4 regions of the Cohnella sp. LGH genome follow, and region 1 is predicted to be linked to each of the others. Evidence: riboswitches for the same ligand, from Rfam matches in the RefSeq annotation. Region 1 holds a riboswitch; each other region holds the start of a gene.
The links. A riboswitch is a leader RNA that binds a small molecule or an ion and turns the genes downstream of it on or off. The one in region 1 is predicted to bind cyclic di-AMP.
Positions count from the first base shown of each region.

Region 1 (4,311 bases):
ATAAACATCAGCAGAACGATAAAGAATTGCGTGGATTGCCGCAGCCCGGCTAGATCGACCGTGTTGACACCGGCCGTTCTCGGCGACACGGATTGCATAAACGATGCCAGCAGCTTCTCGCCTAAGGTCATTGGCGCCAGCGTCTTGCCGTTCGAATATTCGAAAATAAAAATAACGATCGCGCCCACAACAATTAAAATACCGGAAGTGCTTAAAACGACCTTGGAGTGCAGTGATAGTCTGCGGTTCGCTCGGCGGATGTCCGCCAAGTCGGAAAGTACGATAAACCCTAGCCCTCCCAGTATAATCAGCAGCATCGTCACAATGTTTACAACAGGGTCATTTGCGTAATCGACTAAGCTTCGAAAATCTCCCATTACATCAAACCCGGCATTGTTGAAAAACGATATCGCGTGGAAGACCCCCTTGTAGATTGCCTCGCCAGGAGGCATATCTTGCAAAAATCTAAACGAGAGCAAAAGGGCCCCTACCAACTCGATCGATAACGCATAAAACCAAACCTTGCGGACGAGACGAATGATCCCCTCAATGCTCGTCTGGTTAAAGGCTTCACGTAAAATCAGCCTTTCCTTCAACGAAATTTTTCTTTTGAGTACAATGGCGAATAAGGTGGACATGGTCATAAACCCGAGTCCTCCCAGTTGGATCAAACCGAGAATGATCCATTGCCCGCCCAGTGTCCAATACGTCCCCGTGTCGACCACGACAAGACCTGTGACGCAGGTTGCGGAGGTCGCGGTAAACAAAGCGTCGATAAACGAAGGAGTTCGCTCGGATACATGTGCAAACGGCATCATCAAAAGCAGCGAACCGAGCATTACAATCCCCGCAAACCCCAGAACAAGAATTCTTGGGGGACTGGCGATCAGCTTTCCGAATGCTGTACGCAATCAGATCCCCCCTGTTAACCAATAATAATTTTGCCTTCGGCATAGCGGTATAGCTGTCTCCCGGATCTGGGTCCCAGAGCATAGGTAAGCGTAAGCGGCCCCAATCGTCCCATGAACATTAAGAGAGTAATGGTCAGCTTTCCTGCCAGCGTTAGGTTTTCAGTCAGTCCCATCGATAATCCGACTGTACCGAAGGCCGATGTGGCTTCGAACAAAATTTTCAGGAAGCTTGCATCCTCAGTCGTTGCCAGAATCATCGTTCCAAGCATAACGATGCCGATACAAAAAAGCGTAACTGTGACCGCTTTGTATACCCTCTCCTGAGCAAGGCGAAGCCGGAACAGCACCACGTCTTCTTTGCCGCGAATCATTGCTAATACCGCGCCCACGAGAACTGCAAACGTCGTAGTCTTAATGCCTCCGCCAGTGGAACCCGGCGAAGCCCCGATAAACATCAAAATGATAATAAAAAATTGCGTCGCTTGACGAAAGTCGGAAATACTTTCCGTCGTTACTCCTCCGGAACGAGTCGTAACTGAGTGAAATAGCGAGCTTAACACTTTCTGCCCAAAGCTATCCTCAGCGATTGAGCGAGTATTCGTAAATTCGAAAATCAGAATAATCAAAGCACCTATCACGATCAGAGCCGCCGAAACGCTGAGTACGACTTTCGTGTGCAGCGAAAATTTCTTCTTTTTCCGAACCTCGAACAAATCGGCAAGCACGATAAAGCCGAAGCCCCCCAAAATGATCAGCAGCATCGAAACAAAATTCATGTAAACGTCCGAAGCGTACTTCGAGAAGCTGCTGAAATCCCCGGACAAATCGAAGCCCGCATTGTTGAAAATAGAAATCGCATGAAATACGCCATGATAGAGCGCCCGGCCAAGCGGCATATCGATTGAGAAGCGGATTGTGTACAACAAAGCTCCGACCAGTTCCAGCGCCAATGCGTAGAAAATGACTTTGCGCACGAGTCGGACAAGTCCCTCTATGCTGCCTTGGTTCAGCGATTCCTGCAATATCAGCCTTTCCTTAAGGGAAATCCGCCTGCGCAACATGAGCGCAAACAACGTCGCCATCGTCATAAAGCCGATACCGCCAATCTGAATCAGCAGCAAGATGACCCAGTGGCCGAACGTCGAGAAATAGGAGCCCGTATCAAACAGCACAAGGCCGGTCACGCATGCTGCCGAGGTTGCGGTGAACAAAGCGTCCACGAAGGAAGTCGGCTCCCGGCTCGCCGATGCGACGGGCAGCATTAGCAGTACGGTTCCCGTCAATATAATGAAAGAAAATCCGAGCAGCAAAATTCTCGGAGGAGAGGCATATAGCCATCTCGCTGCTTTTTTGAACAAATTCATCCACCTCGACTGCTTTTTTACGCAAACAAAAAAAGCACTGGAACCCCAGTGCCTACACTGCACGCGATTCCTGTTCGTATAACGCCTACGAGGTTAGCTGTCGGGTTCGGGCTCGAACAGGCTGCCCTATCCTTCCGCGTCGATCGCGATGGAATTCACCCCGGGATGTTCGAATACAATAGTGGTTGTACACGCCATCCGTTGGTTCCCCCGTTTTCTGCAAGCAGAAACTCGGCCGTTCTATCGTAAAAAGACGTACCATCGAATTATAGTCCTTACCCCGCGGAGGAACAACGTCAAAAAGGGGGCAATCCGGCTCGTTTAAGCGGTTGTATGCATAATTCTCCGGGGGATTTGGCATCGGACAGTCATTATCGCTTCGTTTGCTTTCATTTTCGCTGAAAATGCGAGATACTTAATGAAAAAAACGGTGAAGCGAAGCGCGAAGCCACTGTATCCGTTTACTTGAAATTTTTGCAGGCGAGGAGAGAAGCCGTATGATCGAAAATCGACCGCTTCCGCTGGACAAACGTTGGGTTTGGACGGCCGCGATCGGGCTAGCGTTTTTTTTACTGATACAAGTGTTCCCCATATCGGGGCAATTGTTCTCCATGAATACTTCCACCGTGCTGACAAGAGCCGAAGTGGAGCAGCGGGCGATCGTTTGGGCCGCCGACAAATTCGGCGTGGCAGCCTCGGATATTAACAAAACGACGGTAACGCATATGACCGATAGCCGGACGAACGGCTACTTGTCCAAGCAAGCGTTGACGGGCGAATACGATAAGCTGTGGGCCGCAGCGACTCCGACCGACGTCTACGTCGTGGAGCTGTACGTGAACGGCACGCCGGGCTCTTTGGCCGTCTCGCTCCATATGGAATCAGGCGATCTGGTCGCTTGGCGTCATGTCGAAGAGTCCTCCGGCCGCGATGGAGACGGACCGGCATCGGAGGAGAAGGCGACGGCCGATCAAGCGGCCAACGCGCTTCAATACGCCTCCTCATTCGGCATTCGTTCAGGCGATTGGGAATGGACTGGCGTTCGTCTCGCCAGCGGCGGCTTCGAGTACGCTTCCCGGCAAGACAACATTGGAGAAGCGAAGCTGCTGCTTCAAGTCGACTCTCCTTCTACCGTCGGTTCAACCCCCTCCGCAAGCTGGCAGGGCGGCACAGTCGCTTACCGGGTCGAGCTGCCGAAATCGTTTATCGATTATATGGACAATCAGGAGCAATGGGCCTCTATGCTGTCCGTATTCGGCTTCATTTTGCCCCAAGTGCTGCTGTTCATTCTGGCGATTATCTATACGGGTACCCACGGAGGACACTCTTCCTACCGCCGAGGCATTTTTCTGGCGCTCGTCTTTTTCGCGCTGTATGCGGGACTGACCTATAATATGATTCCGGGCCTGAGAGCGGGAACGTGGGAGGCGGGAATCCGCGGGGGGGATACTGTCAGTGTGACGGTCAGCCTCGTTACCTATGCGGCAATGGCGCTGCTTACTTATTTCTCGGCTGTGGGCGGCGATGGCCTGTGGAAATCGATGGGCCGGACGCTCTGGCCGAGATGGCGAGAATCCGGATACGGGGAAGCCGTGCTGAAGAGCATGAAAGAAGGCTATTTCCTCGCCTTTATTTTACTGGGCGCCCAATCCGTCATTCTGCTTCTGTTGGAAAAAAGCTTAGGAGCTTTCGCTTCGAGCGATGCGACGCAATCGATGTACAATATGACCATTCCTCTGCTGCTGCCGCTGATGGCTTGGTGCGCGGGCATCTCGGAGGAACTGCAGAGCCGGCTGTTCGGGATCGGCGTTTTTCGCAGCTGGTTCGTCGGTCTCGCGCGTAAGCTGAAGGGCCGCGAGCCTTCGAAAAGAACGGTAGTCGTTCTGACGACGCTCGCCATCGTGCCGCCGGGATTGTTCTGGGCGCTGGGTCACGTCGGCTATGCGGTTTATCCGGTTTACACGCGCGTTATCGAGCTTGTGCTGCTTTCCTTCCTGTTCGGCTGGTTTATGCTTCGCTTTGGCTTGATGACCGTC
Region 1 is NZ_CP072117.1:4,669,359-4,673,669, forward strand. It holds gene J4772_RS20085 (TrkH family potassium uptake protein) at 1-911, opposite strand, end outside; gene J4772_RS20090 (TrkH family potassium uptake protein) at 926-2,275, opposite strand; cyclic di-AMP (ydaO/yuaA leader) riboswitch at 2,342-2,522, opposite strand; gene J4772_RS20095 (CPBP family intramembrane glutamic endopeptidase) at 2,773-4,311, shown strand, end outside.

Region 2 (4,311 bases), 1.1 Mb from region 1:
CGTCATTCGAGATTCCCGCATCGGTTTTGAAGCGAGCAATCATTATTACTATACGCTTCAGGATTTGCGCGAGAAAGCGCTGAATTGCCGTTATATTGTCGAGGAACTGCAGCAGGCGGAACAACAAATCGACACTATGTGACGAAGGGGGGGCTGTCTTATAGGCGTCTCAAGTTGCTCTGGAAGATAATCGATAGGTGTATATACCTCCCTCCGATGCTGCTATACGCTCCTGAAATACGAATAGGTAAACCCTTTACAATGTGATTTCAGGAGCGTATGAGGCAGTCTACGGGCTAATCATAACCCACAACACTTCCAGATAATTCCCTGAAACTGTTCGTACTCATGTGTGCAAATAGATCCGTCGTAAAAGTTCAATATCCAATAAATTGGAAATGTTGCGGGTCATGATTAGATCTACTGGAGGAATATACACCTTACCTTATGTATCGATAATCTCAAGCAACCTTTGCCTATCAGACAGCTCCTTGATTTTGTTACCTAGTCTGCGTTTTGCGGAGTTTCTTCGCCTGTTGGCGCGTCATGGGAGGCGTCAGCGGCAGGAACGGCTTCCTCATACAGTCCCGTGCGACGCTTAAACCAGCGGAACAGATGCGTGCTGATCACCTTTAGAATGGCATACCCGGGAACGGCGAGAATGATGCCGATCATGCCGAACAGGTTGCCGGCCGCGATAATGACGAAGATGATCGTAATCGGATGAACCCGCATCGTCTTGCCCATAATTTGCGGAGAGATAAACTTGCCCTCGATCAATTGCACGATTGTCCAAATCACGATCATTTTCACGAGCATGATCGGGGACGTCATCATGGCGACGATCAGCGCGGGAGTGATGGCGATTGCCGGGCCCAAATAAGGGACGATGCTCGTACAAGCGGCGATAACGGCGAGCACAAGGGAGTAGTCCAGTCCGATAATGAGATAGCCGATGTACAGCAGCACGCCGATACAAGCGCTGACGATGATCTGGCCGCGAATGTACGAGCTGATCTGATGGTTCATCTCCAGCATGACGCCGAAGGAGCGGCCTCTGAGCTTAGTCGGCACGAATCCAAGCACGAACGGGGCCAGTTTCTTGCGGTCTTTGAGCAGGTAGAACAGGACGAAGGGAACCGTGATGATCGCCAGCACCGTCTCGGTAATTCGGCCTACCAACCCGCCTATTCCCGACCAAGCGTTGCTGAGAAGGGTCGAAGCGCGCGAGGAGAACTCGTCCGTGAGCTTGGCCGTATCAATTCCGATCATGCTTTGCAGCTCGTTGAAATACTTGTTTCCAATCAGTTCCTCGAACTTGGCCTGCGCGTTCTGCGTGTAGGTCGGGAACTGGGAGATCAGGCTGGCGATTTGCTCGCTGAGCAGGGGGACGACTTTCATAACTACGAGCGTCAGTACCGTAATAATGACAAGGTACAGCCCAAGGATGGAATAAAGGCGTTTTACTTTGCGATGCTCCAAATAGTCGACGATCGGATTAAGGAGGTAGTACGCGACTCCGGCTAACAGGAACGGTAGGAATACGGTTTCCAGCACGACGGTCAGCGGATGAAAAACATAGGAAATCTTGTCCAAAATAAAAATATTCAAGCCAATCAACAGGATGACGACGAGGAACAGAACAAATTTCCGGTCGATCAGTCCTTTAATGCCTTCCGATAGTTTGCTAGAGCTCTGCATGGGGCTTCCTCCTTCTTTGTTCTATTGTAACCGACGGGAAAGCCGTCCGACAAATTTGTCCGCTGCCGAATTTCACGGATGAAATTTCTCAGGGTTGACAGGGCGGGCAGCTGTAAATTATAGTTTAGTTACGCTTAGTTTCCGGAAACTTCCGGAAAGCGGGGGAACCAATCTTTTGGGGCGAATCATGGATTGCTCATGTAGGGAACCATCTATCCCGAGCCCGACAGCTAACCTCGTTTGCACTGGATGGGTCATAAGTTGCTCATTCTTTTGACCCGTTAAGGGTCTTTTTCTGTCTTTACGGACCCTTGTCCGCAGTAGGGATGGTCTACTGCGCGCAGGGTCTATTTAACGTTCGGACGAAAGGGGGTATCGCGGGGCTTGGAACGGATTCGTTCTCGAATTCGAATGAATATACATGGAGGAGGAAGGCCGCATGGCGCAGCCAAAGTATATCACCGATATCGGAAAGATCTCTCACATCCCCGAGGAACAACGTGAGAAGCTGAAGAAGATTACCGACAAGTTCGTGTTTCGCGTGAACGAATATTACTTGAATCTGATCGATTGGAACGATCCGCACGATCCGATTCGCAAGCTCGTTATTCCGAATGAAGGGGAGCTGGAGGAATACGGACGTTGGGACGCTTCGGACGAGGATACGAACTACGTGGTCAAAGGCTGCCAGCACAAGTATTCGTCGACGGCGCTGCTGATTGTCTCCGAGGTGTGCGGAGCCTACTGTCGCTACTGCTTCCGCAAGCGGCTGTTCCGCAACGACGTCAAGGAAGCGACCTCGGACATCGAGCCGGGCCTGCAGTATATCGCCAACCATCCTGAGATTAGCAACGTGCTGCTGACCGGAGGCGACAGCCTCATCCTTGCCACGCCTAAACTGCGCGCGATTTTGCATAGATTACGCGAAATCGAACATGTGAAGATCATTCGACTCGGCTCGAAAATCCCTGTCTTTAATCCGATGAGGATTTACGAGGACGAGGAGCTTCTGGAGACGATCCGCGAGTTTTCCAACGCGAACAAGCGCATCTACGTGATGGCTCATATCAATCATCCTCGCGAAATTACGCCGGAAGCGGTACGAGGCTTCCAAGCGCTGCACGACGCCGGAGCGATCGTCGTTAACCAGACGCCTGTGCTTAGAGGCATCAACGACGATCCTGAGGTGCTCGGCGAGTTGCTGGACCGGCTGAGCTGGGCTGGCGTAACGCCCTACTATTTTTTCATCAACCGACCCGTGGCGGGCAACAACGATTTCGTGCTGCCGTTAGCTAGAGTGTACGATATCGTCGAGAAGGCGAAAGCTCGTACCTCCGGTTTAGGCAAGAGAGTGCGCCTGTCTATGAGCCATACGTCGGGCAAAATCGAAATTTTGGCGATCGAGAACGGCAAAGCCTATCTGAAATATCATCAATCCCGCGACGGCAACTACGGGAAATTCATGATGCTGGATTGTCCCGACGACGCGGCCTGGTTCGACGATCTTCCGGGGAGCGAGCGCTATTGGAAAAAGCCGCAGAAACGGACGAAGGAAGTCGTCTCCGTGAACGAATTGCCTGATGTTCCGCGCAAGCGCGAGCGGAGGGCGGAAGTGCCGAGTTAAAGCCATAAGGGTTCCACAGGAGCCGCCTCCAGTGTACGCGCAGGGCGACGATGTCGCTCTCCGTGTTGCCGAGGCGGCTCTTATTCGCGCGCTTCGCTTGATTGCTACCGGATGCGACAAAGGTTCCGCGATTTCTCGTTGACTGTTTGACAAGCTTCTCGACGGCAGAAAGGTAAAATCTATTCATTCCAATATTGGAGGAATGGATAGGGATGGCGTTGGGAAGCAAAACGGTCTTATTCGCGCTTGCCATTTTGCTGGCGGCGCAAGGCATTGCGCAAGCGAAGGGGGTTCAGTCCGGGCAATGGAGCGGCAGCAAGCCCGCGGAGGCGAAAGCATTTCCCGAGATGTATACCGAAGTGGCGGGAGTACTCGGTTTTCGGGGCGGAGGCGATAGAAGCGCGCCGTCTTACGGGACCGTTGAGATGCAGACGTATCGCCCCGCAATCGCTTGGGAGAAGAAGACGAAGAGCAGCTCATGGGGCGGCGGAGCGGGCTGGACGGGACAGCCGGCGATCGTCCAATGGCAGCCGGAAGTGCTCGCGTCGATGAACGTTAAGCCGAAGTTTCGTTCCAAGCCGAATTTTACCGAGGTCATCTATGCCTCTTTGGACGGATACGTCTATTTTCTGGAGCTGGAAACAGGCGAGGAGACGAGAAGTCCGATCCGGGTCGGCAACCCGATTAAAGGCAGCGTGTCCGTAGATGCGCGCGGGTATCCGCTGCTGTACGTCGGAGAGGGAATCCCCGAGAACGGAACGATCGGATTTAACCTGTATAGCCTGATCGACCAGAAGCGGCTGCTGCGCGTTAACGGCATCGATTCCTTCGCTTATCGGCGGTGGGGGGCGTTCGACGGCTCCGCTCTGTTCAACCGCTATGACGATACGCTTACCGTAGGCGGGGAGAACGGGCTGTTGTACCGCGTCAAGCTGAATACGGCTTTCGATCCGCAGCGGAAGACGCTTTCGATCAAGCCGGTCGTG
Region 2 is NZ_CP072117.1:3,560,601-3,564,911, reverse strand. It holds gene J4772_RS15150 (hypothetical protein) at 1-142, shown strand, start outside; gene J4772_RS15145 (AI-2E family transporter) at 505-1,701, opposite strand; cyclic di-AMP (ydaO/yuaA leader) riboswitch at 1,823-1,961, shown strand; gene J4772_RS15140 (KamA family radical SAM protein) at 2,141-3,325, shown strand; gene J4772_RS15135 (outer membrane protein assembly factor BamB family protein) at 3,538-4,311, shown strand, end outside.
Region 2: it holds a riboswitch for cyclic di-AMP, as region 1 does, so the genes downstream of both, J4772_RS15140 (KamA family radical SAM protein) here and J4772_RS20090 (TrkH family potassium uptake protein) in region 1, are expected to answer to the same signal.

Region 3 (4,311 bases), 4.0 Mb from region 1:
AGAGTTCATTATGCGCAGCCCGACGACGGCAATCGAACCGATCGCACCTTGGCGACCTTCAGACTGCCCGAGCCTGTCAAACCCGGCGAGTCCGTCACCTTGCGCATGAAGTTCACGGTGCAGTTGCCCGACGTGTTCGCGCGCATGGGCAAAACCGGAAACTTCGTTATGGCGGGACAATGGTTTCCCAAAATCCCCGTCTACGAAACGGCCGGTACACGAGGGCGCTCCTCGGAAGGCTGGAATCTGCACCAGTATCACGGAGACTCCGAGTTTTATGCGGACTTCGGCATCTACAGCGTACGCATCAACGTTCCGGATGGCTACAAGGTAGCGGCTACCGGCTTCCTTACGAAGACTCCGGCGGTAACCGGCGGACGCAAAAGCTTCCAGTTCTACGCCGACGACGTGCACGATTTCGCTTGGTCGGCTTCTCCGGACTTCGTCTACGTGGAGGATTCGTTCTCCTCGCCCGGCATTCCCGGTGTGCGGATCAAGCTTTATCTAGACCCTCTTCATCAGCATTTGAAGGATCGTTACATGCATGCCGCCAAGTCTGCGTTGGCCAAGCTGGGTCAATGGTACGGAGAATATCCCTACTCCACGCTCTCCGTTGTCATTCCTCCGGCAAGCGGCAACGGCGCCGGCGGGATGGAATATCCCACTCTCGTTACCGGAGCGGCCGCACAAGACGACAATCCCGGCTACGAGTTGGAGCGAACTCTGGTCCATGAGATTGCGCATCAGTACTGGTACGGGCTTGTGGCCTCCAACGAATTCGAGGAGGCTTGGCTGGACGAAGGCTTTACGTCCTATACCGAGGATAAGCTGATGTCCAGCATTTACGGAGTGCTGCCCAACCTTCCGGTCGAAGCCAGCTATATGACTCATCCCGAGCCGCTGAACCTCTCTTCCTGGAAGTTCAGTTCCTCCGACAGATACGCCGAGAACGTCTACATGAGAGGCAAGCTCGTACTCTCCGCGCTGGAGCGTCAAGTGGGAGACAAAACGATGAGCAAGATTATGCGCACCTACTTCCAGAAGCACAAGTTCAAGCACCCCTCGTTTCAGGACTTCCAGAAAGTCGTAGAGACGGTTACGAAAGAAAAGTGGGACGACTTCTTCAGGGCGTATGTGCAAAAAGGAGAAATGGCGGATTTCTCGGTGGAAGCGATCCAGACAAGACAGACGGACAACGGCTACGAAAGCATCGTCCTGCTCCGGCGCAGCGGAGGCAGCCCCGAGCCCGTGTCGGTATGGTTGCAATTCCAGGACGGCCATTCGATGCGCAAAATATGGGACGGCGTTCAGACCCATGTGCAGCTTAAGCTGGAATCGGCCTCCCCGCTGCTCTATGCGGCGATCGATCCCGGCAATCATATCGTGCTCGACAATCGCAAAATCAACAATTATCTCAAAGCCGAGGTTCCGCCGCAGCAGCGTACCCGATATACAGCCGGCATCGCCCAAATCATAGAAGGCTTGTTCGGAGCTTTGGCTTGGTAGGGGGGAAAGGAAGAAAATGCGCAAACGACTAAAAATGGGATGGGACATGACCGTCCGGCATAAATATGTATTGGTTCTCCTGTTCCTGTACCGCTTGCTCTGGGGATTTTTCCTGTATCGGTTCGTCGATTCAATCGTAACGCCCGTAATCGCGCGTTATCCGGACGAACATCCGAACTCCGACGCCGCACACCTGTTTCTGATCGAAGCCCAGTTCCGCCTGCTGAAGACCGACCTCATCGACGATACGCTATGGCTGCTTGGCGGGCTGCTTCTCCTGAGAATGGTGCTGACCCCTCTGATCAATGCCGGTCTGTTCTACTCCTTCCGTCACTCCGCCGAGGAGGAAGGAACGCGGGTACTATCGGGAGTTCGCAGAGCATGGAAGCCGGTAACCCTGCTCTATTGGATGGAAAGCGCGCTCGTGGCTCTTCCTGCCGCATGGCTGCTGCCGATGGCCAAAAGCCGGTTTTTTGCAGAGCCCTCCTTGACGGATTGGCTGCTGGAACTGCTCCCTTACGCGGCCTGCTGGCTGCTATACGGCTTAGTCGTTCACCTGTTCTGTCTGTTCATGCAGTTCGGAGCGGCTGCGCAAGAAGGAGCGTTAAGCAGTCTGGGGCTGGCGCTGCGCCGAGCCTTCCCTCTGCTCGGCATCACGTTAATCATGGTCGGAATCGGTCTGGCCGTGTCCGCCGCAGCTTGGGCGGTCTCCTTGCTCTGGTCCGGTTTTCTGGCCGTGGCGCTGCATCAAGCTTTTCATTTCGTGCGCTCCTTGCTCAAGCTGTGGACTGCCGCCTCCCAGCATCAGGTATGGGGCGACGCGAAATCGTAAGCTTATCAGGTCCCGACAATCGACAATATTCCTCCCGGGACATTCCCCCGGTTGCGCCGCATTATGGCCGCGACCGGGGTTTGGCGTTATTATCGGCGAGATAAATCTGGGACGAAAGGAGGATATCCGCACGCGATGTCCGTCCCTAGATTAAGGAATTCTAATATAAAAGTTGCAGGAAATTCGTCAGGATAACCGAATATATAAAGCTGAAGAAATCTTAAAATGCCGAGTTCCCGTGAAACGGGGAACGGGGGAACCATCTTTTCGGGTGAGTTGGCTTTGCTTCAAAGGAGCCATAGGGGACCTTCTACCGAACCCTTAAGCTAACCTCGTAGGCATTGGAAGGAGTCGCCGGTTTTGCGTAAAGTGTCAGTTTTCTTGTTTGGTCTTGCACTGCTCTTGGCTTTTCAGGTCGGCAGCGTATTCGCGAGCTCCAAGCTCGACAATGCGATCGAGCCGCTGATCGGAACCGATTACAAGTACGGAGGAACGACCCCGAAGGGCTTCGATTGCTCCGGCTTCACCGGGTACGTCTTCGATCAACTCGGCATCGACCTGCCTCGCACTTCGCGGGATCTGTACGGCTGGGAGAAGAGCTCGAAGATTTCCGACGATGAATTGCGCGCAGGGGACCTCGTATTCTTCAATACGAGCGGTAGCGGCGTCTCTCACGTCGGAATCTACATCGGCAAGAACAAGTTTGCTCACGCCGCTTCCAAGGGCGTAACGATTACCTCTCTCGACGATAAGTACTACGCGAAACGTTATCTGGGCGCTCGCCGTTTCCTCAGCGATGATACCTATGAGAAGATCGCAACGGAAATCGAAGCCGAGGCAGTCGCAAAACAGTAATCCTGAACACGAGCATAAAAGAAGTACCGCCATCCTCTGGGTGGCGGTACTTCTTTTATCTTTCGTCAGGGGGCCGCGTTCAGCGAAATCCATGTCGAACCGTCCCAAAGGAGCAATTGACGCAAATTCGTATCGTAATAGGTCGTAACCCCAGCGATCATTCGGTGGAGCGGACGTTTGGCCGTCGTCCCGACAAGCGGAAGCGCTCCGAGCTTCAAAAATGAGATTCGGCCGTTAGGATCGACCGGGAACTGCGTATAGACGTTCCGGTCGTTCTGGAACGAATACCAGACGTAATTGTCGAGCTGAACCGAATACTCGCCCAGGGCGTTCGCCGCTCTGTCGAAGAAGACGAACCCGGCCGCATCCGCGCGGGCGAGGCCTCCTGTCTTCGCTCCATGCAATTGAGCGTTGGGGTCGTTCAGTCCTTTGACATGCAACGTTCCGATCCGCAAATACCCGACGGACTCCGGCTCGAAGGACGACATGCCCGTTCCGTAACGATTGTTGCCGACCCGGACGATGCTCACGCCGCTCTTCTCAATCGGGGAATAGTAGACCGAGAGGCTTTCGATTGAACCGGAGCTGTTATTGACCGTAACGTATCCCGTATTCGCATTTCGCAAGGTGACTCCTTCGATATGGAATGTCGAAGCCGCCAAAGCATAGACGCCTTCCAACAGTACAGCTGTGTTGACCTTCGTATGCTCAACGTTCAACTGATTGATGACCGTCTCGCTCTCTTCTCCGGTCAAGGCGAAGGGAACGTCGACGTTCGGACGATCCGACTTCAAATAAATGTTATTGAACACGTTGCCCGTACGGATCGTCGAACGGAAATCGATTCCCCGATACGAGAAGTTCTCGATTTCCAATGTATCGTAAGTGACCGAGAACGACTCGGCCCCTTCCCCGTTCGGGCTGTAGATGGCCGTTCCCACATTCTCGATCCTGACGTTGCGAACCGTCGAGCCCCGTTGCAGCGACCATTGCGCCGCCGTGTAGATGCCGACGCGGTCGCCCATCGCTTCTTGATTCGTGATCAAGCCGCTGTCGAAACCTAAAGCAAGGTCCGCAACGACCGATGTTCTTCCCGCCTTCAGAATCGGAGCCTTCGG
Region 3 is NZ_CP072117.1:712,806-717,116, reverse strand. It holds gene J4772_RS02845 (M1 family metallopeptidase) at 1-1,506, shown strand, start outside; gene J4772_RS02840 (hypothetical protein) at 1,523-2,338, shown strand; cyclic di-AMP (ydaO/yuaA leader) riboswitch at 2,555-2,694, shown strand; gene J4772_RS02835 (C40 family peptidase) at 2,699-3,193, shown strand; gene J4772_RS02830 (glycosyl hydrolase family 28-related protein) at 3,259-4,311, opposite strand, start outside.
Region 3: it holds a riboswitch for cyclic di-AMP, as region 1 does, so the genes downstream of both, J4772_RS02835 (C40 family peptidase) here and J4772_RS20090 (TrkH family potassium uptake protein) in region 1, are expected to answer to the same signal.

Region 4 (4,311 bases), 1.5 Mb from region 1:
TGCGGAATGTTCCGCTTGTCTCCGGCACCCATTGCTTGCGGGTTAGCGACCCGGCAACCGCAAGCATTGCAATCATTGAGACATATCGGCCGAAGAACATAACCAGACCGGTCGAGATGTTCCAGAATGGAGTATTGTCGGCCAGCCCCTCGAATCCGGAACCGTTGTTAGCCGCGGATGACGTATATTCATACAGCACCTGCGTGATGCCGTGAAATCCGGGATTCGTTATGGCGCCTTTGCCCAGATCGGTGAGGAAAGCGATCGCCGTCGGTGCGAGAATGATGAACGGATGCGCCAAAATGACGATCGCGATCAGCTTCATCTCACGGGGCTCGATCTTCCGACCGAGAAACTCCGGCGTACGCCCGACCATCAAGCCGCAGATGAAGACGGCGAGAATCGCGTACATCAGCATATTGATCAATCCGACACCTTTGCCTCCGAACACGACGTTTAGCATCATTTCGGCAAGGGGCACAAGACCGCCAAGCGGCGTCAGCGTATCGTGCATGTTGTTGACCGTTCCCGTTGTCGCCGCCGTCGTAACGGTTGTGAACAAGGCGGATTGGGCGATGCCGAAGCGTACTTCCTTTCCTTCCATGCTACCCTGCGAAGCGTCGATGCCCAGTGCATTCAGGGCCGGATTGCCGCTTTTCTCGGCCGTATAAGCGATCGTCAGGAATACGAGGAACAAAATCATCATCGCCGAAAAAATAACCCAGCCCTGCTTTTTACTTTTGGCGAATCTGCCGTACATGAATGGAAGACCGGCAGAGAGCGACCACATCGAAATCATTTCGATGACGTTCGTCAACCCGTTCGGATTCTCGAACGGATGCGAGGAGTTCGCTCCGAAAAAACCGCCTCCATTGGTGCCTAAATGTTTGATCGACTCAAGCGAGGCGACCGGACCGATCGCAATTTGCTGAACCGAGCCCTCCAGAGTCGTTAATGACAAGGTCGGGTCCAAGGTTTGCGGCACTTGCAGCGCAACCAATGCCAAAGTAACGATGATCGCTAATGGGAAGAAGATCCGGGTATGGGCTTTGACGAAATCCTCGAAGAAATTACCGAGCGTGTTCCCTTTGCTGGTGATCCCTCTGACGAAAGCGACTGCCACTGACAAACCGGTGGCCGCCGATGTAAACATCATCATCATGATGACCGCCATTTGCGAGAAATAGGTCAAACCGGTTTCGCCGCTGTAGTGCTGAAGATTCGTATTGGTCATAAAGCTGATGATCGTATTTATCACGAGCGTCGGCTCCATATTGCCGATGTCGTTCGGGTTTAACGGCAGTCCGGTCTGCACGCGAAGCATCGCGTAACATAAGGCAACCAAAACCATATTGGTCAAAACGAAGCTGAGCGCATATTTTTTCCAGCTCATTCCGACTCTATTATTTAGCCCAATGATCCTAAAAATCAGTTTTTCAAACGGACCAAACACTTTGTCCGTACGGTTGGATTCGTTCGAGAACACATGGTACATGTAGTTCCCGAGCGGTTTCGCGATCAGCATCAGAATGCCGATCACAACGACAATTTGCAAAATATCCATAGCCGTTCCTCCTTGTGGCTCGATCGACTGCGTGCGAAGTCCCTCTAAAATTTGTCAGGGTGAAGCAGTGCATAAACGAGATAAATGAACAACGCTCCCGTAAAAATCAATACGATTGTCATGAGCTTTCCCCTTCCGTTTCGTCGATCGATCTGTCGCACCAGACGATAAACCCGGCGACTAGGGCGAAGGAAGCGACCAAGGTTAAAATCATCCATAGATCCATCATCTCTACACGTCCTTTACGATTAATCCGTCCAACTTCCGAGCAAAAATCCGACATCGTTGGCTTGCGTATGCACGATATAAGAAGCGCCTAGCTTTCTGTAAATCACTTCGGGATGCGATGCGCCGGTTACGACCGTAATCGCCTTACAAGACCAATTGGCGAGCAGCAGCAAGTACTGACAACTTAGCGGTAAACTTGATTCGAAAATGAATACACGACCGATCGGGAACGAAGGTACAGAATTTTCCTTAATTGAGACGGTGTCTACGCGGAGTATACAGTCTACTCCAAGGCCTCTTAGCTCCCTCTCTTCCCTGCCGTTATTCGTCAGCACCGCTACTGGAATCCGATGAATTCGAAGGAGCTTGATAAATCTTTTACCCGCCTCGTTCGGTGCGGCAATCAGGATATGACGTTGTTCCATAGGTTCGGTTCCTCCTTCCCGGATATCGGAAGAAGGCAACAAAAAAGAAGCTTTGGGCACAGAGGAACCTTTGCCCGCGGCTTCTTCGACCAAAACGCTAGTCTGATGTCGGCTCGCGAAAAGTGTTGCCTCTCCCGATACGCTTACGAGGTTAGCTGCCGGATTCGGGCGTGAGAGTCGCCCTACGCTCGGAACGGTTAAGTGCCGAACGATTCACCCCATGGAGCCGATTTCGGATCCTGTCGGTTCCCCCGATCCTTTTCGTTTAAGGATTCAGCGTCTAAATTTGAAAATACTTTTCATAAAATGGCATAATTAAAACGCAACTGATCGCTCTCTGCGTCGCGACTGGGCTTACAAGCTTCATCATCCTCTCCGAAGAAGCAATTTCTGTGTGGAGCTCCACGCATCATGGCCGTATCGTACTCCTAGCCATAAAACCTGTAAAGCAGCGCACGGTTCAAAATGAATGGATTTCGGTAAAATTCATTGGTTACAACGATTTATATGGAAATAATCTTCGATTATCTCGTGTATTCTCTTTATTGTGCAGTTTTACATCCATTTTTATAGTATTTTTACACCTCTAAACGGTTTATTTTATCCCTTTTTTACAGTAATCTAATAGAGCAGAATACTGGAATATGGACGGGGGGACGGGGGAAGTCGTGCGAATTATTCGAGCTTTATGGAGGTCGTGGTGGTCTTATGCAAGCATCACGCTGCTGATCGCCCTCATGACAGTGGCCTTGCACCCGCTCGTACTTGCGATCGATTTGGTCAATATAGCGCTGATCTATTTATTTCCTGTGCTCGTCAGTGCCGTGTATTGGGGGTTACGTCCGGCAATCTATACGGCAATCGCGGCTGTTCTGGCGCTCGATTTTTTCTTCATTCCGCCAAAGCTGAGCTTCACCGTGGCAGACTTGCGTTATCTCATTTCATTTTGCGTTTTTTTGGCCGTTGCCGCGTTGACCTCCAGTCTTGCGGCAAGGCTGAAGCAGCAGCTGCTTTATTCCAAACAGAAAGAGGCGCACACTGCTTCGCTCTATGCGCTGAGCAAGCAGATGAGCGCCATTACGGACATCCACGCTTTGCTGGATAATGTCTCCCTCCATGTCTCTCAGACCATTGGCACGGAAATTGCGATTTACTTGCCGGATGATCGGAACAATCTGGTGCTGACCCACCGTTCCGATTCTCTTAGCGATTGGGGGCAGAGTAAAGCAGAGCAGGTAATTGCGAAGCTGGCGTTCGATGACGGCGAAGCAGCCGGATACGGGTCCAACACTTTAAGAGATGCTCCAGGCTATTACCTCCCGTTGAGAACCGAAGACCGCGTATATGGCGTTCTGGCGCTTAATATGAGAGATTGGACTAAAGGATTCACGACCGAACAGCAGCAAATGATGGAAGCGATAGGCGGATTGGCGGCCAGCGCCATCGCTCGCGTGAAGTTGGCTGAAGAGGCGAAAATCGCTCATTTGTCGGCTGAATCGGAACGACTTCGTACAGCTATTCTGGATTCCGTTTCTCATGAACTGCGAACCCCGCTAGCAGCCATAATCGGCTCGTCAACCGGTCTGATCGCGGGAGACAACCTTTTTACTTCGGAGGACCGGATGGAACTGCTCATCACCATTCGGGATGGCGCGCTTCGTATGAACCGACTCGTAATCAACCTTCTCAGCATGGTGCAATTGGAAAGCGGTATGTTGCGTCTTAGAAAAAATTGGTGCGACATGGAGGATCTGATCGGCGTTACGCTTGCGCAAGTTAAAGATTTTCAGCAGCATCGGCGGCTGCGGGTACAGCTTCCGCCCAATACCCCTATGGTGTTAGGCGATGAAGTGCTTCTTGAGCAAGTATTGGTCAATATAGTCAGTAATGCGATTAAATATAGTCCGGATTACAGTGATATCGACATAGAGGTATCGTCGGAAAACAATGCCCTTTTGATCTCCATATCCGATCAGGGGATCAGGCTCTCTGATGAGGAATACATGCGGATGTTCGAAAAATTTTATCGCGCCGATGCGACCAAACAAGTGACTGGTACAGGATTGGGATTGGCGATTTGCAAAGGAATCGTTG
Region 4 is NZ_CP072117.1:3,185,625-3,189,935, reverse strand. It holds gene kdpA (potassium-transporting ATPase subunit KdpA) at 1-1,564, opposite strand, end outside; gene kdpF (K(+)-transporting ATPase subunit F) at 1,609-1,686, opposite strand; gene J4772_RS13535 (HAD family hydrolase) at 1,813-2,217, opposite strand; cyclic di-AMP (ydaO/yuaA leader) riboswitch at 2,342-2,506, opposite strand; gene J4772_RS13530 (ATP-binding protein) at 2,886-4,311, shown strand, end outside.
Region 4: it holds a riboswitch for cyclic di-AMP, as region 1 does, so the genes downstream of both, J4772_RS13535 (HAD family hydrolase) here and J4772_RS20090 (TrkH family potassium uptake protein) in region 1, are expected to answer to the same signal.